DNA from 2 places in the Priestia sp. TRN 1309 genome. Region 2 is predicted to be linked to the other one. Evidence: a T-box and tRNA genes for the amino acid it is inferred to sense, from the RefSeq annotation. Region 2 holds a T-box; the other holds one or more tRNA genes.
What was found. A T-box is a leader RNA that pairs with one kind of tRNA and senses whether it is charged. The one in region 2 lies ahead of ACRPLQ_RS22255 (valine--tRNA ligase), so its partner is inferred to be a tRNA-Val.

Region 1 (9,986 bases), on a different contig from region 2:
ATTTTTCACAAACTTTTCAGAAGGAAAATTAGATTCAGACGTTTCTTGGTATTGTCCACCAGCTCAATTTCAAATTGATACGGAAACGAATCGATTAGTGATTAAAACAGACGCTAAAACAGATTTTTGGCAGCGTACTCATTATGGCTTTGAAGCGGACAATGGACACTTTCTTTACCGTGAAGTAGAAGGCGACTTTGAAATCATGACAAAGGTGCATACATATCCAGTTAATCGCTACGATCAAGCAGGTCTCATGATTCGTGTATCAAAAGATACGTGGATCAAAACGTCAGTTGAATACAATCCCGATGGCCCTAACCAATTAGGAGCAGTCGTAACCAACCAGGGCTTCTCAGATTGGTCCAGTCAAAATTTTACTCAAAACAAATCAGCGCTTTATTTTAAAATTCAGCGCAAAAATGATGATTACACCGTTTGTTATTCAAGTGATGGAGATTCCTGGACTCAGCTCCGACTCGCTCACTTATTGCACTCATCCAAAGAACCTGTTCAAGTTGGGATTTACGCTTGTAGTCCTCAAGGAGAAGGATATGAGGCCCAATTTGATTTTATAAAAGTAGAAAAGCTTTAAACGAAAAACACGATTTAGTCACAGCTAAATCGTGTTTTTTATTTAGAGAGTACATTATCTAAAGGCTGTGTGGCAGCAGTGGGTGTCGATTGATTGTGTAAAGCAATTTTTTGTTTGAAATAGCTGATGACAAACCCTGTAATCGCAATGGACATAACAGAGAAAATTCCTTTTGAAAATCCAATTGAATACATGCTCGACAGCACGACGAGGAAATCAAATGAAAAATTCACTTTTCCAGGATCCCAACCGAATTTTCGCTGCGCGAATAACGCTAGAATATTAGCACCCCCAAGAGAAGCTCCGTTCATAAATAAAATGGATAAGCCAAGACCGGCAATTAGTCCGCCCGTAACAGCACCCATCAGGCTGGGAAGTGTAAAAGCAGGAAGCAAGTGATCGAGTGAAGTGAGAAGTGATAGCAAAGACACTGATCCTATAGTTGTGACGGTAAATTTCCATCCCATTTGAAAGAAGGAAAAGAGATAAAAAGGAATATTAATGAGAAAAAAAATCACCGCAAACGACAAAGGAAGGGCATATGACAAGCTAAGAGACAGACCAGCTGTTCCCCCCGTCACTACGTGAGAGTGCCGCAAGATAAGAACACCAATACTTGCAATCGTACATCCAAGAATAATCCATAAAACTTTTTTCATAAATAAACCCCTTTGTTTGTTTTTTCGGAATTTTCATTTTCAATTATCTACTTTAATGATAGGATATTAAATAAAGAAAACACATGTATAAATGAAGGAAATAATACTTGTTCTGTTATCAACTTGAATAAAGATTTTATTTATTATATTCATTTTGAAAGGAAAGGTTTGTATGGATCAAATCGATGCACAATTATTGTCTATTTTGCAAAGAGACGGGCGTATGACGATTAGTGATTTATCAAAAAAGCTGGCTCTTAGCCGTCCAAGCGTATCAGAAAGGCTGCAGCGCCTTCAGGAACGAGGAGTGATACAGCGTTTCAGCGCTACGGTGTCTCCGAAAGCTTTAGGGAGAGATACACAGCTGTTTATTCAAGTAAGCGAATTAAAAAGAAAACCAGAGGAATTTGAAGACTTTATTGAGCAAAATGAAGATGTGCTTGAATGTCATCGCGTAACGGGACCGGTTTCTTATTTTATCAAAGCAGCCGTGTCTGGAATGGATGGACTTAGAATGCTCGTGGATGAACTGATTCCTTATGGAAATGTGAATACCTCAATTATTTTAAAGTCGCCTGTAGAAAACAGGATGATTACTCCTATACAAAAACCGACCCCATAAGAGGCCGGTTTTTTGTGTAAGGACATATTAATAAAACCCTTTAATAATATAAAAATGATTTTGCAAAATATCAGGAACTTCTTCTTCTGAAACGTTTCTTTTCGTCTTTTTTCCGCTGTCTGTTACAGTTAGTGTTTCACCAGAGAGGGTAATTCGCCCTGTAGGTGTTGCGATCGTAACAAGGCGTTTGTGTACAAACGGAGAATCAGCTGACGTTTGATTGAACTCACACATGGGAGTAAAGTCTGTCAGTTTCTTAGGAAGCGTAGACACACGGTACAGCGTTTTCCATACATCATCTTCCCATCGCTGCAAATCATACATATGCTCAGCAACGTTTGTCATACGATAAGAGCCGCTTACATCTCTTACTACTTCGCCATTTAAAGGCATTGGCTTGCGAACAGAATCTCCAAATCCAACGTCTACGATGTAAGACTGATTTTCAACCGTCACAAGGTTTGTAGCGTGACTTCCTTCAATGGTCCACGTGCCATCGGGTTTTTTGACGGTAGCTGAAACGTACGAGACTTCATAACCGCTTTCTTTTAACAGCCAGCCAAATAAACCGTTTAATTCGTAGCAAAATCCTCCGCGCAAATTTACAATTACTTTTTGAAAGATCCGTTCTAAATCAATGATAATAGGAGTTTGAGACAAAACGTCTAAGTTCTCAAACGGAACATGAAGCATATGCTTGTTCTGTAAAGCAGCTAAGTTTTCATAGGTTGGGCTATCCGGTTTCTTAGCTAAAAACCGACTAAAGTAATAATTAATATTCATCAAATACACCTCTTAGTGAATCATTTCTCTTTGTCTTTAAGCTTAGCAGAATATTCATGTAACAGCGTTTTTTCAATGGTTTCTTTGGAAGCAAATTCTTTCAATCTCAGCTTTTTGTTCTTTACTGACTTCTCTTAAAGGATTAGTGGCTAGAAAACATAGTGGACAGACAAAATCAAAATAAAATTCAGCGTGTGCTTTCATCCCGTCATGCTCCTTTATGGCATGTTTTTAGTTTATCAAAAGTAAAGACGGTTCTTCCAACTTGGGAACTGTGGAAAAATAGTTGACAAAATTGGATAACTCTTTCTATAATATAGTCAATACATATCACGAGCGATTAGTTCAGTGGGAGAATACATCCTTGACAGGGATGGGGTCGGGGGTTCGAATCCCTCATCGCTCATACCAAAGCCGTTTTCTTATTAATAAGAGAGCGGCTTTTCTCTTTGGCTTAACAAACCAATGCTATATTAAATCTTGAGCGCGCATAGAAGAATTAAAGTATAATGAAACATAGTGCATCAGGTCATGATAAAGATAATCACTAATTTAAAATAAATGAGGGTACAAAATGAATCAAAGAAGTTTTAGTCAATATGGTCTTAGTGACAAGGTAGCTAAGGCGCTTTCTAGCCTGCAATACAATCATCCTACGGAAGTACAAAGTAAGGTGCTTCCCATTGCGCTAGAAGAAAGAGATGTGGTCGTGAAGTCTCAAACAGGAAGTGGAAAAACGGCTTCCTTCGGCATTCCACTGTGTGAATTAGTTAACTGGGAAGAAAATAAGCCCCAAGCCTTAGTGTTAACACCTACACGAGAGCTGGCTGCGCAGGTAAAAGAAGATATTACAAATATCGGCCGTTTCAAGCGAATTAAAGCAGCAGCTGTTTATGGAAAATCACCGTTTGCCAAGCAAAAAGTAGAATTAAAGCAAAAAACACATATTGTTGTAGGTACGCCTGGACGAGTGCTTGATCATATAGAAAAAGAAACGCTGGCATTAGAGAAAATTCGTTATTTGGTTATTGATGAAGCAGATGAAATGCTAAATATGGGTTTTATTGACCAAGTGGAAGCGATTATTCAACATCTTCCTAGTGAGCGTGTAACGATGCTTTTCTCGGCTACGCTTCCGGAAGATATTGAAGAACTGTCTCGCAAATATATGAAGAAGCCGGTTGATGTTGAAATCAAAGCGAACGGATTAACAACAAGCACGATTGACCATTCTGTTATAACAGTACAAAATGAAGGTAAATTTGAACTGCTGAAAGACGTAACTACAGTAGAAAATCCAGACAGCTGCATCATTTTTTGCCGCACGCAAGAGCAGGTAAATACGCTGTTAGATGATTTAGATGATCTTGGATATCCTTGTGATAAAATTCATGGGGCAATGGTGCAAGAAGACCGTTTTGAGGTTATGAATGATTTCAAAAAAGGGAAATTCCGCTATTTAGTAGCAACAGATGTAGCTGCGAGAGGAATTGATATTGATAATATCACGCACGTTATTAACTATGACCTTCCGTTGGAAAAAGAAAGCTACGTTCACCGTACGGGAAGAACGGGACGTGCCGGTAAAAAAGGGAAGGCTATCACATTTGTAACGCCTTATGAAGAGAGAATGCTATCGGAAATTGAAGAATATATTGGTTTTTCGATTCCAGTATCTACTCCTCCTTCTAAAGAAGAAGTACAGCAGGCAGCATTCGCTTTTAATGAAAAAATTAATGAGCGTCCAGAAGTTAAAAAAGATAAAAGCGAGTCATTAAATAAAGACATTATGAAGCTGTACTTTAACGGCGGAAAGAAAAAGAAAATTCGAGCGGTCGATTTTGTAGGAACAATCGCAAAATTAGACGGAGTAACCGCAGACGATATTGGAATTATTACCATTCAAGAAAATGTCTCGTATGTAGAGATTCTGAATGGAAAAGGTCCCAAAGTGTTGCAAGCAATGAAAAACAAAACAATTAAAGGAAAGAAATTAAAAGTTCATAAAGCGATTAAATAATAAAGGGAAGTCCATCTTTTTAAAGATGGGCTTTATTTATACAGCCAATAAAGGAGCTGAGAGTATGAAGTACATAAAAGAAGCGTGTGTAGAAGGGTATGAGCAGGCAAAAAAAGCGGAAAAGCTAGGAGCAGACCGCATTGAATTGTGTGACAATCTCAGTCAAGGAGGCACTACGCCAAGTTACGGCACCATTCAACATGCAAGTGAACATCTTGATACAGATATCAACGTGATTATTCGCCCAAGAAGCGGGAACTTTGTATATTCGGAAGCAGAATTTCAAATTATGAAAAAAGACGTTAAAGCATGTAAAGACCTTGGAGTAAACGGAGTAGTATTCGGCATATTAACAGAAAAAAATGAAATCGATCACGGACGCACTAAAGAATTAATAGCAGAAGCTCGTCCTTTAAGCGTTACGTTTCATATGGCATTTGATGAGATTAAAGATAAATACAAAGCCATTGATATACTTAGTGAAATGGGAGCAGACCGCATTTTGACCAAAGGTGGGAAAGGGTCTGCTTTGCAAAACTTGCAGGTGATCCGAGAACTGATCACATACGCCAATGACCGTCTTATTATTTTGCCCGGCGGAGGAATTCATGAAGGCAACGCAGATTGGGTTATAAAAGACACACAGGCGACTGAATTACACGGAACAAAAATTGTAGGAGATTTATCGGGTTAAATAAAAAGAGGCTGGGACAAAAGTATGTTAGTCAAAGTGAAAAACGAACCACTAATCAACATGTTTGATTGGTGGTTCGTTTTTTTGTGATGGTAAATATAGTTTTATGTGTTTGGTTCCTTCTAGCAGGTGATTGGAGGGCAAGGCGAAGACTCCTGCGGGAACAGCGGAATAGATGAGACCCCGCAGGAGCACAAGCGACGAGGAGGCTCAGCGCCCGCCCGCGGAAAGCGAAGCCTTGCACGGAAATCAACTGCGGTGTCATAAGCAGTCCAGCTCATCTATCTCACTTGTTCATCTTTAGGTTGGATTCATTTCGTTATGTCTCAACCTCTTTTATTTTGATGTGTTTTCTTTTGCTGCTAAGCTGCTCGTCATTTTGGTACGCTGAAAGAAAAACGAACCTACGACGAGTAAAGCAATTAAAAGAGTTAAAAAGAACTGCGAACGCAATGAATCAATAAATGCCATGGCAATAAAGATACTAGTGATGGCAAGGATTGTAGCGTAAGTTAAGTAAGGAAACAACCACATTTTAATTTTTAATGCTTCAGGGTTTTCTTTTTCATATTTTTTTCTCATTTTAATTTGTGAAAATGCAATAACGAGGTATACAAGAAGGGCTACGCCGCCTGATGCATTCACTAAGAACAAAAAGATTTTATCTGGCGAAATATAGTTAAAGATGACGCTGATGTACGAAATAACTGTACATGCTAATATCGCGCTAACCGGTACGCCTTTTTTATTTAATTTTGAAAAGCTTTTTGGCGCATTACCATTTTGAGACATGGAAAACAGCATACGAGAGCTTGTATACAAACCAGAATTCAGACAAGAAAGGACAGCTGTTAAAATAATAAAGTTCATAATTTGAGCGGCGGCCGGTATGTTTACTAATTCAAGAATAGAGACAAATGGGCTTTTCATTAGGCTTGATGAATTCCACGGAAGAACGGTTACTAAAATAAAAATAGATCCTAAATAGAAAAATAAAATACGATAAATAACGGTATTGGTCGCAATGGTAATGGCTTTTTCAGGTTGAGAAGATTCACCTGCCGCGGTTGCAACAATTTCTGTTCCCATAAAGGAGAACATGACAAGGGCGATTCCTAAAAATACAGAGCTAATTCCATTCGGTAAAAAGCCGCCTTTATGCAAAAGATTGGAAGTGCCGGGAGAATCGATTCCTGGAATGAATCCACAAATAATAGCAATACCTAAAAGTAAAAAAAGAACGATACTGACAACTTTAATGAGAGAAAACCAATATTCAAATTCTCCGAAAGATTTAACAGAGTACAGATTGGTCATCGTTAATAAAAAAGTAAGAGCCAGGCTAACTCCCCAAGACGGTAAAGACGGGAACCAGTATTGAATAATATTTGCACCTGCAATGGCTTCAACAGCAATAACGATAACCCAGAAAAACCAGTAGAGCCAGCCAATTGTGTAGCCGGCCCAAGGGCCTAATGCCTCTTTTGCATAAGTGGAAAACGAACCGCTGGAAGGATTTGCAGTAGACATTTCTCCAAGCATTCGCATGACTAAAATAACGAGTAAACCAGCAAATGCGTACGAAAAAATAGAGCCGGGTCCAGCGGTGTTAATGAGTGATCCGCTTCCAATAAACAATCCAGCGCCAATAATTCCTCCAAGAGAAATCATGGTGATATGCCGGATCTTTAACTCTTTTTTTAACTGTGGCTGTGGATGGCTGTTCATTTGTAACCTCCTATATAACCTGAATTTTTAGTTAATACGGAGAATTATAGTATGTTATAAGGTGCAAGGACAGGATGTTGTTAGAAGTTCTTTCATATAAAAAACCGGATATGAATGGTTACATTCATATCCGGCTTACTCTGACACAGACATTCATTATGCGTAGAAAGTACCTGATTAGCGCCTTTTTTCTTTATTATAATAAGCAATGCAGATGAATTTTTTATGAATGGTAGCTGAAAATAAGCTGAAGGATCGTTTTAGATCCGTTAATAAAAAGAGGTATATATTTAATTAAAAGATAATATGGAATAAGTTTCAAACTCTCTTTAAAGCGCTAAATGCGGGTTTTCCTTTCTGAAAACGGGTATATATAGTAGTAAGAAGTTCATTCTTTTGCTAAGTATAAAAGAAAGATGTGCGATAGAAACAGGAGGTTATAAATAATGAAACATGTTGAAGTAGTAGAAAACGGAGCGAATATTAACGAAGCAGTTAATCAATTTGCAGATAAAGGTTTTGAGAAAAATGAAGTATACGTGTTTACCTATGACAAGGAAAATTCTAAAAATTTAACTGAAGTAACGGACACAAATATTATTCGACTGTCTGAAGAAGGTCCTTTACATTCAGCAGCGAGTTTATTTTTAACAAGAGAAGATGAGCTTCGAACAAAAATGGCTTCGCTAGGCTTATCAAAAGACGAAACTAAAAAATATGAAGAAGAGTTAAAGAAAGGCAGTGCGATTGTAGTGGCTGCTACGGGAGAAAGAAAAGACGTTTAATTTTAATAGAGGCTAGGGCAAAAGTAGTTTAGTTAAAGTAAGATCCGAACGCGGTTGATTCTCTATCAAGAATCAGCCGCGTTCGGATTTTTTTGTGGGGACGGTGTAACAAGTGATCTATACGAGCTCCTTTATTCCATTTGTTTGTCTTTAAATTCACTCGATTTCGTTATGTCTCACACTCTTTTTTGTTTTTTCCAATATATGATTGATAAAACTAATGGTATTAGTTAAAATAAAAACTAATACCATTAGTTTTTATTTTGATAATAGGGGATGAGGAAATGAGAATAGTTCGTGAGAAAATGTTGTATCAATTGACGTTTTTGCCTCGATTTTTTCCAGTGAATTGTTATTTAGTCGAAGAGAAAGACAGTCTTACGTTAATTGATGCGGCTCTTCCTTACAGCGCGTCAGGTATTTTGAAAGCTGCAGATCAAATTGGAAAACCGATTACTCGAATTGTTTTTACTCATACTCATGAAGATCACATCGGAGCGATTGATAATGTGAAGAAAAGTTTGCCGAATGCTTCTGTTTATATGTCGCAAAGAGATTATCGATTATTTTCAGGAGACTTCACACTCAATTCTGAAGAACCTCAAAACCCAATCCGTGGAGGAATACCAAAACTAGGAAAGATTTCAACTAAAATTGATCATTTCATCGAAGAAGAGTCTTATATAGGCTCACTTGCTCCTATTTTTACACCTGGACATACACCTGGGTCTATGTCTTTTTTAGACCAGAGAACAAACGCATTAATTGCGGGAGATTCTTTCCAAGTGCGGGGAGGAGTTGCCGTATCAGGTCAGTTAAAACCGCTGTTTCCGTTTCCTGCCTTTGGAACGTGGAGTAAAGAGCTAGCGCTTAAAAGTGCAGAAAAGCTATATGAATTAAACCCGTCACTTCTTGCTGTTGGACACGGAAGAATGCTTTCTCAACCGCTAAAAATGATGGAAAAAGCAATACAACAAGCAAAAGTAAAAATAGAAAAGAGGAGATGAAGGGATGTCGCCACGACAAGGACTAGATTTCAAAAAGGTTATTCAAACAGGTGGAAATTTGGCCAATCGTGAAGGGTTTTATGCTGTTACAATTGCTTCATTAGCCAAAGAATTAGATGTTCGCCCTCCGTCTTTGTATAATCATATAAAAGGGTTAGAAGAGCTGCGCAAAGAACTGGCTTTAAGCGGACTGCAGCAGCTACACTATCTTCTAAAAAGTGCTGTTGAACATGCTTCTGCAGAAGACGCTATTTATCAGCTAAGTAAAGCGTACGTTTCATTTGTAAGAAAGTCTCCCGGAATATACGAAGCAACGGCAACGGTGGCACCAACGATACAGGATGAAGAAGTACAAAAAGCATCTGATAACATCGTATTTTTAGTGCTGGAGGTGTTAAAACCGTATCACCTTCCGGAAAATGAAGCCCTTCATGCTGTTAGAAGTCTTCGCAGCATTTTACATGGGTTTTCTTCTTTGGAGCAAAAAGGGGGATTTGGCATGCCGTTGAGTACTGATGAGACACTAGATTTTTTAATTCGTACGTTTGTATTGGGGCTACACCGGTATGAACAGACTCCATAAATTTCATTAATGCCACTAAGCCTAACGCTTTAGTGGAAATTGAAAAAAAACAGAAAGAATGATAGATTACAAATAAAGACATTTATTCCTATTGTTTTAGGGTTGTTACTGATGAAGCAGGCAAAACCTAAGCTGCAAAGACAGAAAAGGTAGTTTCTGTTTGTTGCTGTTTAGGTATTTTTTGCTTTTGTTTAAAATAACCAGCTCTTTTAATTTATTTTATAAAGGGGAAATCTTCTGAGAATGGAGAGAAACAAACATGCTTAATTCAAGAATGATCGTCATATTAAGAGAACTAATGTCCGTACAGTCTACATTATCAACCGTTACGAGCGAATATTTAGCAACAGTAAATCAGGTATCTTCTCGAACTATTCGAACGGATATAAAACAGTTAGATGACATTTTGTCTCAGTACGGGGCCAAAATTAAATCAGCTCGAGGGACGGGATATGAACTTAGCGTTTTAGATGAAAAACAATTTCATCAGCTATTAAAAGAACTTTCGGC
Region 2 (9,986 bases):
GTCTTAAGTGAGGATTGAATAATGGTTGATATGGAATTAACCAGAATCTATGAATTGATTGTGATTTTATACGCGGTGAGCGTTTTATTATATTTTATTGATTTTGTACAAAATAACCGGAAGGCAAACTCGATAGCCTTCTGGTTACTTTCTATTGTATGGGTTTTGCAAACAGCCTTTTTAATTTTACGAATGTTTGAGACGGGAAGGTTTCCTATTCTTACTGTTTCTGAAGGGCTGTATTTTTACGCGTGGGTGTTAATTACTCTTTCACTTGTGATTAATCGCCTGTTCCGCGTTGATTTTATGGTGTTTTTTACAAATGTGATTGGTTTCTTAATTATGGCTATTCATACGTTTGCTCCACTTGAAACATACACAGCTGTCCAGTCGGAGCGCCTTGTGTCAGAATTATTAATCATCCATATTACCATGGCTATTTTATCTTACGGCGCTTTTTCAGTTTCTTTTGTTTTTTCTGCTCTGTATCTTGTTCAGTATAATTTATTGAAAAAGAAGAAATGGGGCAAGCGCTTGCTAAGAATTGAAGATTTAACAAAGCTAGATTACATGTCCTATGTATTAATTTTAATTGGTGTACCGCTGTTATTGCTTTCGTTAATCTTAGGAATCATATGGGCTTATATTAAATACGTAGATTTTCATTGGTACGATACAAAAGTGTTAGGTTCATTTTTAATGTTTGTTGCATACAGCGCTTACTTGTATGCTAGACTGCGTAGAGGTATTCAAGGAAAGGCAATCGCGATGTGGAATATTGGATTGTTCTTAGTCTTACTTATTAATTTCTTTTTATTTGGCAGTTTATCGAATTTTCACTTTTGGGGTTCGTAATTAGGAGGACAACATGCGAAAAATTATTGTCGGCTCTCGTCGAAGCAAACTTGCGTTAACACAGACCAAGTGGGTCATTGAACAGTTAAAAAAACAAGGTCTTCCTTTTGAGTTTGAAATTAAAGAAATGGTGACAAAAGGGGACAAAATTTTAAATGTAACGCTGTCCAAAGTAGGCGGTAAAGGTCTTTTTGTAAAAGAAATTGAACAAGCCATGTTAGATAAAGAAATTGATATGGCCGTTCATAGTATGAAAGATATGCCGGCTGTTTTGCCAGAAGGATTAACGATTGGATGTATTCCTTTACGAGAAGATCACCGTGATGCGCTTATTTCAAAAAATGGTGAGCGATTTGAGGAGCTGCCAAGCGGTGCTGTGATTGGGACAAGCAGCTTGCGTCGAGGGGCACAGCTTCTATCTATGCGTTCAGATATCGAAATTAAATGGATTCGAGGAAATATCGATACACGCCTAGAAAAATTAAAAAATGAAGATTACGATGCGATTATCTTGGCCGCTGCAGGACTATCTCGTATGGGCTGGTCGAGAGATACGGTCACTCAGTACCTAGAGCCAGAAATAAGTGTTCCTGCTGTAGGACAAGGAGCTTTAGCTATCGAATGCCGAGAAAATGACGATGAATTATTATCGCTTCTTCAAACTTTAAATCATGATGAAACGGCTCGTGCTGTTAGAGCTGAACGCGTATTTTTAAAAGAGATGGAAGGCGGATGCCAAGTGCCGATTGCGGGATATGGGCGTATAGTAGACGGTGGAAATATTGAGCTAACGTCGCTAGTCGCATCTCCTGATGGCAAAACGATTTATAAAGAGCACATTACGGGAAAAGACCCCGTTGCTATCGGTTCAGAAGCTGCTAGTCGCTTAACATCTCAAGGAGCTAAGCTTTTAATTGACCGCGTAAAAGAGGAGCTGGACAAATAATGAGTCATGAGGCTCCTCTTTTTTTGAAAAAAGTTTTGATTACAAGAGAAGCGAAGCAGGCTCATTCATTTGCAGCACAGATTAAAAAGCTTGGAGGCATACCTTTAAGCTTACCAGTCCTCACGTTTGCACGCTCTAACAATGAAAAAGAAGTGGAAGATGTCCTGCTGTCGATTGACTGTTTTGATTGGATTGTTTTTACAAGTCAAAACGGCATTTCTTTTTTCTTTGAATGGCTAAAAGAGTTAAATATCAGTCGGAGTGCTTTAAAAAGATTAAAAGTGGCTGCGGTTGGAGAAAAAACCGCAAAATTGCTGGAAAAATACGATGTTAACGTGCAACTTGTTCCAAAAGAATACGTTGCCGAATCACTTCTTGAGTCGTTAAAAGCAAATGTGTTACATCACGAGCGAGTTCTCCTTGTACGAGGACAATTAGCCCGCTCTGTTTTAAAAGATGGGTTAAAAGAGTGTGAGGTAACGGATTTAGTTGTATATCAGACCATTCGAAATCAAGGCTCTGAACGCTTGGTTAAGCAACATTTAGAAACAGGAATTGATGCCATTACTTTTACAAGTTCTTCTACAGTGAGATTTTTTGTCGAGTCAGTTAAAGATATTCCGAATTGGCTTGAGCTTATAAATGAAACCAAAGTTGTTTGCATCGGTCCTATTACGAGTCAGACAGCGAGCGAATATGGAATTAAGCATCTTGTTCCTAACACATACACAATAAATGGTATGATAGATATGTTGGTTAGTTGTTTTGAATAATAAAGGAGGATTTTAACATGAAAGATTTACAATTTACACGTCATCGTCGTCTTCGTAATTCTGTAAATATGCGTGCGCTTGTACGTGAAACACATTTACATCCGGAAGACTTTATATATCCTATTTTTATTGTAGAAGGTGAACAAAAAAGAAATGCTGTAAAATCAATGCCAGGTGTGGATCAAATTTCTTTAGACTACTTGAATGATGAAATCCAAGAGTTAGTCGATTTAGGAATCAAGTCAGCTATGGTATTTGGTGTTCCCGCTGAAAAAGATGCGGTCGGCTCACAGGCATACCATGACCACGGAATTGTCCAAAAAGGTATTCGTCAAATTAAAGAAAATTTTCCAGATTTTGTTGTTATCGCAGATACATGCTTGTGTCAATACACAGATCATGGCCACTGTGGTGTAATTGAAGACGGAAAAATCTTAAACGATCCTAGCCTTGACTTATTAGCGCGTACAGCGGTTAGTCAAGCTAAAGCAGGAGCGGATATTATTGCGCCTTCAAACATGATGGACGGTTTCGTGGCAGCTATTCGCCACGGTCTAGACGAAGCTGGATTTGAAGATGTGCCGGTGATGTCTTATGCTGTTAAATATGCATCTGCTTTTTACGGACCATTCCGTGATGCAGCGCATTCTTCTCCTCAATTTGGAGACCGTAAAACATATCAAATGGACCCAGCTAATCGCTTAGAGGCACTTCGAGAAGCGGAATCTGATGTCGAAGAAGGAGCAGATTTCTTAATTGTAAAACCAGCTCTATCATATTTAGATATTATGCGCGATGTGAAAAATACGTTTAATTTACCTGTAGTGGCTTATAATGTGAGCGGTGAATATTCAATGATTAAAGCGGCAGCTCAAAACGGCTGGGTAAATGAAAAAGAGATTGTTCTTGAAAAATTAATTAGCATGAAGCGTGCAGGAGCGGATTTAATTGTAACGTATCATGCTAAAGACGCAGCACGCTGGTTATCTGACAAGTAATTAAGGAGGCTTACACATGAGAAGTTATGAAAAGTCAAAAGCAGCTTTTTTAGAAGCGCAGCAACTAATGCCGGGTGGAGTAAACAGTCCTGTTCGTGCATTTAAATCAGTAGATATGGATCCTATTTTTATGGAACGAGGAAAAGGCGCTACGATTTACGATATTGACGGCAACAAATATATTGACTACGTCTTATCATGGGGACCTTTAATTCACGGACATTCCAACGATCAAGTAGTTGAAGCAGTAAAAAAAGTAACGGAATCTGGTACAAGCTTTGGTGCACCAACATTAATTGAAAATGAGCTCGCTAAAGTTGTGATTGAGCGCGTTCCTTCAATCGAAATCGTCCGTATGGTGAGTTCAGGTACGGAAGCAACGATGAGCGCACTGCGTTTAGCGCGTGGCTATACGGGCCGCAACAAAATTTTAAAATTTGAAGGCTGTTACCATGGACACGGTGACTCTCTTCTCATTAAAGCTGGCTCAGGCGTTGCAACGTTAGGCCTACCAGATAGCCCGGGAGTGCCTGAAGGAATCGCTAAAAACACGATTACAGTGCCGTACAATGATTTAGAAAGCGTACAATATGCTTTTAAAGAATTCGGAGATGACATTGCCGGAGTAATCGTTGAACCGGTAGCAGGAAATATGGGTGTGGTACCACCTCAGCCCGGTTTCTTACAAGGGCTTCGTGATATCACATCAGAATATGGCTCACTGCTCATTTTTGATGAAGTAATGACAGGGTTCCGCGTAGCGTACAACTGTGCACAGGGCTACTACAACATTACGCCTGACTTAACTTGCTTAGGAAAAGTAATCGGTGGTGGTTTACCAGTAGGTGCTTACGGTGGTAAAGCTGAAATTATGGAGCGAGTTGCACCAAGCGGCCCGATTTATCAAGCAGGTACATTATCAGGTAATCCGCTTGCGATGACAGCTGGATACGAGACATTAACACAGCTGACACCTCAATCCTACGATGAGTTCATTCGTAAAGCAGATCGCTTAGAAGAAGGATTGATGGCAGCAGCTGAAAAATATGATGTGCCGTTTACCGTAAACCGAGCTGGTTCAATGATCGGTTTCTTCTTCACAAACGAACAGGTCATAAATTACGAAACAGCGAAAACATCGAATTTAGATTATTTTGCAGCTTACTATCGTGAAATGGCTAATGAAGGCGTGTTTTTACCTCCTTCTCAATTCGAAGGAATGTTTTTATCAACTTCTCATACAGATGCAGACATTGAACATACAATTGCAGCAGCTGAAAAAGCTTTTTCAAAGTTGCGTGGATAAACAGCTAAATAGAAATAACTTTTATAAAGAAGCTTACGGAGGATTCCGTAAGCTTTTTTAGTTTTCAAGACATATTTTAATTTATTTGTTCATACATCTTTAATGACCGCGCTATTACCTGGCGGGTGTTGGAAGGGGGAGAACAATTTGTCGCAGGATAATTTATCATGTCTGCGTTTTTCCGTAGAAGAATCAGTATGGTTTCAAAAAGGACAGGAAGTCTCACAACTTTTGTCTATCTCCTTAGAGCCTCAAGTATCTATTCAAGAATATGACCAATATGTGTCTATTCGAGGAGCATTACAATTAACAGGTGAATACGAAACGTACGAGGGAGAGCACTCGTTACGCGAATATACAAATGAGAATCAAGTGCAATCTATCTCTGTCCGTGAAGACGGAACGGCTGAATTATCACATCAATTTCCTGTTGATATTACCATTCCTAAAAATCGTATTCAAAGTATTGAAGATGTATATGTATCTATTGATTTATTTGATTATGAATTACCAGGCACAAATCAGCTGCAGCTAATGGCTGACTTGTCCATCACAGGATTGTACGGGGAACAGCATGAAGAACAAGAACGAGAAGAAGAGGAAGAGTTTGCGGAAGAACAGCACATCGTCTCCTATGAAGAAGCAGACGATGCTGAAGAGGTATATACTGAAAACTTTGCTCAAGAAGAAGAGAAACAAGAGGAGCAAGAGTTTGACGTAAGCTATCGTGAAGCTCCCGCACTTTTAGAGGCAGAGGCTATTGAAGAAGATCATTCAGAAAAGCCTCCTAGTTATTTTTCATCTGTATTTAAAAAAGAATCTCGTGCTGAGCCGGTCGTGGAATATGAAGAGGAAGCATATGAACCATTTGAAGTCGAAGTGAAAAAAGAGGCACCAATCGAGGAAGAAAGAGAAGACAACGTGATTGAGCTCTTTCAGCTTCGTCAAGAGCAAGAAAGCTTCGAAGAATCGCAAGCTAGTGAATTAAATACGTATGCTGACGTTCAACAAGAGGCTGAGCAAGAAAAGGAAAAGATTATTGTTGAATTTCGGAAAGAAGAAAATGAAAGCGGCCGAAATGAAAACGCCCTTTATTTAACAAAGCTCTTTTCGCGGGAAGAAGAAGCTTTTTCAACGTGGAAGCTTTGTATTGTTCAAGACGGAGATTCGCTTGATACGATAGCAAACCGCTATAATACGAATGTACAAAACATTTTACGAGTGAATAATTTAGGAGATGAATATGAGCTGGAAGAAGGAAGCATCTTAAATATTCCCGTTCGTTAAAGTCGGAAAGAAAACAGTTTTGACGCATATAATGTCTTAACTGTTTTCTTTATTTTTTACGAGGAAGGAGAATATAGATGCAGCGGACAGTAGCAGACTACAAAGTATTGTTAAAAGAATATGACTTAGATGTTGACTTTATCGAAGACTACGGAAAAGTAAAAAAAGTCTATACAAAAACTGGCGTATTTGCGCTTAAAGAAATGGCGAATCATCAAGAGCGAAATCAGAACTTCATTCAAAAGTTGCAGAACGTGTATCAAAAAGGGTGGATGGGCTTTGTCCCTATTTATCAAACGAAGCGTTCTCAGCCCATTGTTTCAGATGAAAGCGGCTCGTATTACTTAATGCCGTGGCTCCCAAATAACCCAACCGAAGAGCGTGATATTCGATATCATAAATTATTTCAAGAGCTTGCTAAGCTTCACGGTGCTTCGGCGCAGGAAGTAGAAGTAAAAAAAGAAGATATAGAAAATCATTATACATCGATGAAAGAAACGTGGGAAAAACGTCAGGAAGAGCTGAAGCAGTACGTAGTAGAATGCGAGAAGAAAGTGTATATGTCCCCGTTTGAATTGCATTACTGTACATTTTATTATGAAATGACAAGAGCGCTTGAGTTTGGTTTTGGAAAGCTCGATCAGTGGAACGATGAAATGGAAGAAAAGGAAAAGATCCGGCTGGTTACGTCTCATGGAAAGCTATCGGCTAAACATTTTATCTATGACGAACGGGGAAATGGTTTTTTTATTAACTTTGAACATGCAAAAGATGCTTCACCGATTTATGATTTGGTCTCATTTTATTTCCGTACTCTTCGCACGTACCCAGTAACTACCTATGACAGCTATGAGTGGTTTAGTACGTATGAAAAACATTTTGCTCTCAGAGAAGAGGAAAGACTGCTTTTGCACAGTTATTTAGCGTTTCCAGAACCCTTGTATCAGTGTATCGTTCAATATAGGCAGCATAAAGAAAGTAAAACGGAGCTTGAACATATGCAGTCATTTATTCGAGCATACTGGCTGACGAAAAACATTGAACAGCTCAATATTAAAATATTTGAAGTAGATCAGCAAAAAAAAATGGCAGCGGAAGCAGCTGCACAAGCCCAAGCGAACGAATAGCGCTTGGGTTTTTAAATCCAGTCCGAATATAAAGCAACCGCTAGTATGGCAAGAAGTGCCAACAACAGTACATCAAAGGTTGTGGGGAAGAATAGTGTACGTATACCTTGAAAAATTGTTAAAGGAACAATAAACTGTCCACAAGCCGCTCCTGCTGTTTTGAGCCACCGCTGCAGCTGATACGAATTTACATTTATTCGTTTCTTCATTTGTACATGCCCCTTTCAATCCACGTGCCCAGGTTAAAGTAAGTATATGAAAAAAGAAAGAAATGGTGCCATTTTTTTGAGCGGACTTTTCATTTTATTTCCAAAATTAGCGAGTGAATGAAAAAATAAAGAGCAGAACAAAAAAATTATGAATATAATCATAAAAAAATGGAGAAGATTATTGACGATTCAACATTTTTTCATATAGTATAATTAAGAGAAATTCATACATAAATACAGTGAATAGGAAGAGTACGGGATGTTCGTCTTTCAGAGAGAGAAATCAGCTGCTGTGAGATTTCTTAAGAATGTGCACTCGGAATGTCGCCTATGAGTAGCTTTTTTGAACAGCTGCATAGCTCAGTAGAAAAAGCCGGTTAATCAACCGTTATGAAATGAAGTGTATAGGCTTATCAAACGGGATACGTCTATAAAAAAAGGTGGTACCGCGAAATCAACTCCTTTCGTCCTTTTATTAGGAAAGGAGTTTTTTTATGTTTATAAAAGCTTTACACAGTTTCTAAAGACTGAAACTTTATATTATGGAGGTATACATTATGTCTGAAAAAGAAGTGACTCTTCCAACGAAGTATGATCCAAAAGCCGTTGAAGAAAATCGTTATCAGTATTGGTTAGACGGGAAGTTTTTTGAAGCAACAAATGACCCTGAAAAAGAGCCATATACAATTGTAATTCCACCCCCAAACGTAACGGGCAAGCTGCATTTAGGCCACGCTTGGGATACAACGTTACAAGACATCTTAACGCGTATGAAGCGCATGCAAGGCTATGACGTTTTATGGCTTCCCGGCATGGACCATGCGGGGATTGCAACGCAGGCAAAAGTAGAAGAAAAGCTTCGCAGCGAAGGGAAAAGCCGCTACGATCTAGGCCGCGAAAATTTTGTAGCCGAAACGTGGAAATGGAAAGAAGAATATGCAAGCTTTATTCGCCAGCAGTGGTCGAAGCTAGGACTTGGCTTAGACTATTCACGCGAGCGCTTCACGCTTGATGAAGGCCTTTCTAAAGCAGTGCGCGAAGTATTCGTAACGCTTTACAAAAAAGGGTTAATCTATCGCGGAGAATATATTATTAACTGGGATCCAGCTACAAAAACAGCTCTTTCAGACATCGAGGTTATTTACAAAGATGTACAAGGTGCGTTTTATCATATGCGCTATCCGTTGGCAGATGGTTCTGGACATATTGAAATCGCAACAACTCGTCCTGAAACAATGCTAGGAGATACGGCTGTAGCTGTTCACCCTGAAGATGATCGCTATAAGCACTTAATCGGCAAAAAGGTTGTCCTTCCGATTGTAGGTCGTGAAATTCCAATCGTAGGCGATGATTATGTAGATATGGAATTCGGTTCTGGTGCGGTAAAAATTACGCCTGCTCATGACCCGAACGATTTTGAAATTGGAAACCGTCATAATTTAGAGCGTATTTTAGTGATGAATCAAGACGGCACGATGAATGACAAAGCAGGTAAATATGAAGGAATGGATCGTTTTGCTTGCCGTAAGCAAATTGTTAAAGACCTTCAAGAAGACGGCGTATTGTTCAACATTGAAGACCACATGCATTCAGTAGGTCACAGTGAACGAAGCGGTGCCGTTGTTGAACCTTATTTATCAACTCAGTGGTTTGTAAAAATGCAGCCGTTAGCAGATAAAGCAGTAGATCTTCAAAAACAAGAAGAAAAAGTAAACTTTGTGCCTGATCGTTTTGAAAAGACATACTTACACTGGATGGAAAATATTCGCGACTGGTGTATTTCGCGTCAGCTTTGGTGGGGACATCGCATTCCAGCTTGGTATCATAAAGAAACTGGAGAAGTATACGTAGATCATGAGGCTCCAGCAGATATCGAAAACTGGGAACAGGATTCAGATGTATTAGACACATGGTTCAGTTCAGCGCTATGGCCGTTCTCAACAATGGGCTGGCCGGATGTGGATGCAGCTGATTTCAAACGCTACTACCCAACAAATGTTCTTGTAACGGGCTACGACATTATTTTCTTCTGGGTATCTCGTATGATTTTCCAAGGTCTTGAATTTACGGGTAAACGTCCGTTTGACGATGTACTTATTCACGGTCTTGTACGAGATGCTGAAGGTCGTAAGATGAGTAAATCACTTGGTAACGGCGTAGATCCAATGGAAGTAATCGAGAAATACGGTGCAGATTCTCTTCGCTATTTCTTATCTACAGGAAGCTCACCGGGACAAGATTTACGCTTCAGCTTTGAAAAAGTCGAAGCGACGTGGAACTTTGCAAATAAAATTTGGAATGCTTCTCGTTTTGCATTAATGAACATGGACGGCATCACATTTGAAGAGCTTGATTTATCAGGCGAAAAGTCAGTTGCGGATAAATGGATTTTAACGCGCTTAAATGAAACGATTGAGCACGTAACAAAATTAGCTGACAAATATGAATTTGGTGAAGTTGGACGCATTCTTTATAACTTTATTTG

Region 1: it has a tRNA-Val gene. The T-box ahead of ACRPLQ_RS22255 (valine--tRNA ligase) is inferred to sense a tRNA for this amino acid. The anticodon was not compared.

The regions. Positions count from the first base shown of each region.
Region 1 is NZ_JBOZGM010000003.1:671,329-681,314, reverse strand. Features, by position in the region: gene ACRPLQ_RS15575 (DUF1349 domain-containing protein) at 1-595, shown strand, start outside; gene ACRPLQ_RS15570 (YitT family protein) at 634-1,254, opposite strand; gene ACRPLQ_RS15565 (Lrp/AsnC family transcriptional regulator) at 1,427-1,876, shown strand; gene ACRPLQ_RS15560 (arylamine N-acetyltransferase family protein) at 1,904-2,659, opposite strand; tRNA gene ACRPLQ_RS15555 (tRNA-Val) at 2,994-3,065, shown strand; gene ACRPLQ_RS15550 (DEAD/DEAH box helicase) at 3,234-4,679, shown strand; gene ACRPLQ_RS15545 (copper homeostasis protein CutC) at 4,744-5,373, shown strand; gene ACRPLQ_RS15540 (hypothetical protein) at 5,503-5,640, shown strand; gene ACRPLQ_RS15535 (amino acid permease) at 5,710-7,101, opposite strand; gene ACRPLQ_RS15530 (general stress protein) at 7,548-7,886, shown strand; gene ACRPLQ_RS15525 (MBL fold metallo-hydrolase) at 8,171-8,893, shown strand; gene ACRPLQ_RS15520 (TetR/AcrR family transcriptional regulator) at 8,898-9,476, shown strand; gene ACRPLQ_RS15515 (BglG family transcription antiterminator) at 9,736-9,986, shown strand, end outside.
Region 2 is NZ_JBOZGM010000006.1:146,370-156,355, reverse strand. Features, by position in the region: gene hemA (glutamyl-tRNA reductase) at 1-7, shown strand, start outside; gene ACRPLQ_RS22295 (cytochrome C assembly family protein) at 22-855, shown strand; gene hemC (hydroxymethylbilane synthase) at 869-1,801, shown strand; gene ACRPLQ_RS22285 (uroporphyrinogen-III synthase) at 1,801-2,574, shown strand; gene hemB (porphobilinogen synthase) at 2,592-3,572, shown strand; gene hemL (glutamate-1-semialdehyde 2,1-aminomutase) at 3,589-4,878, shown strand; gene spoVID (stage VI sporulation protein D) at 5,026-6,165, shown strand; gene ysxE (spore coat protein YsxE) at 6,243-7,292, shown strand; gene ACRPLQ_RS22260 (hypothetical protein) at 7,304-7,501, opposite strand; T-box leader at 7,732-7,976, shown strand; gene ACRPLQ_RS22255 (valine--tRNA ligase) at 8,059-9,986, shown strand, end outside.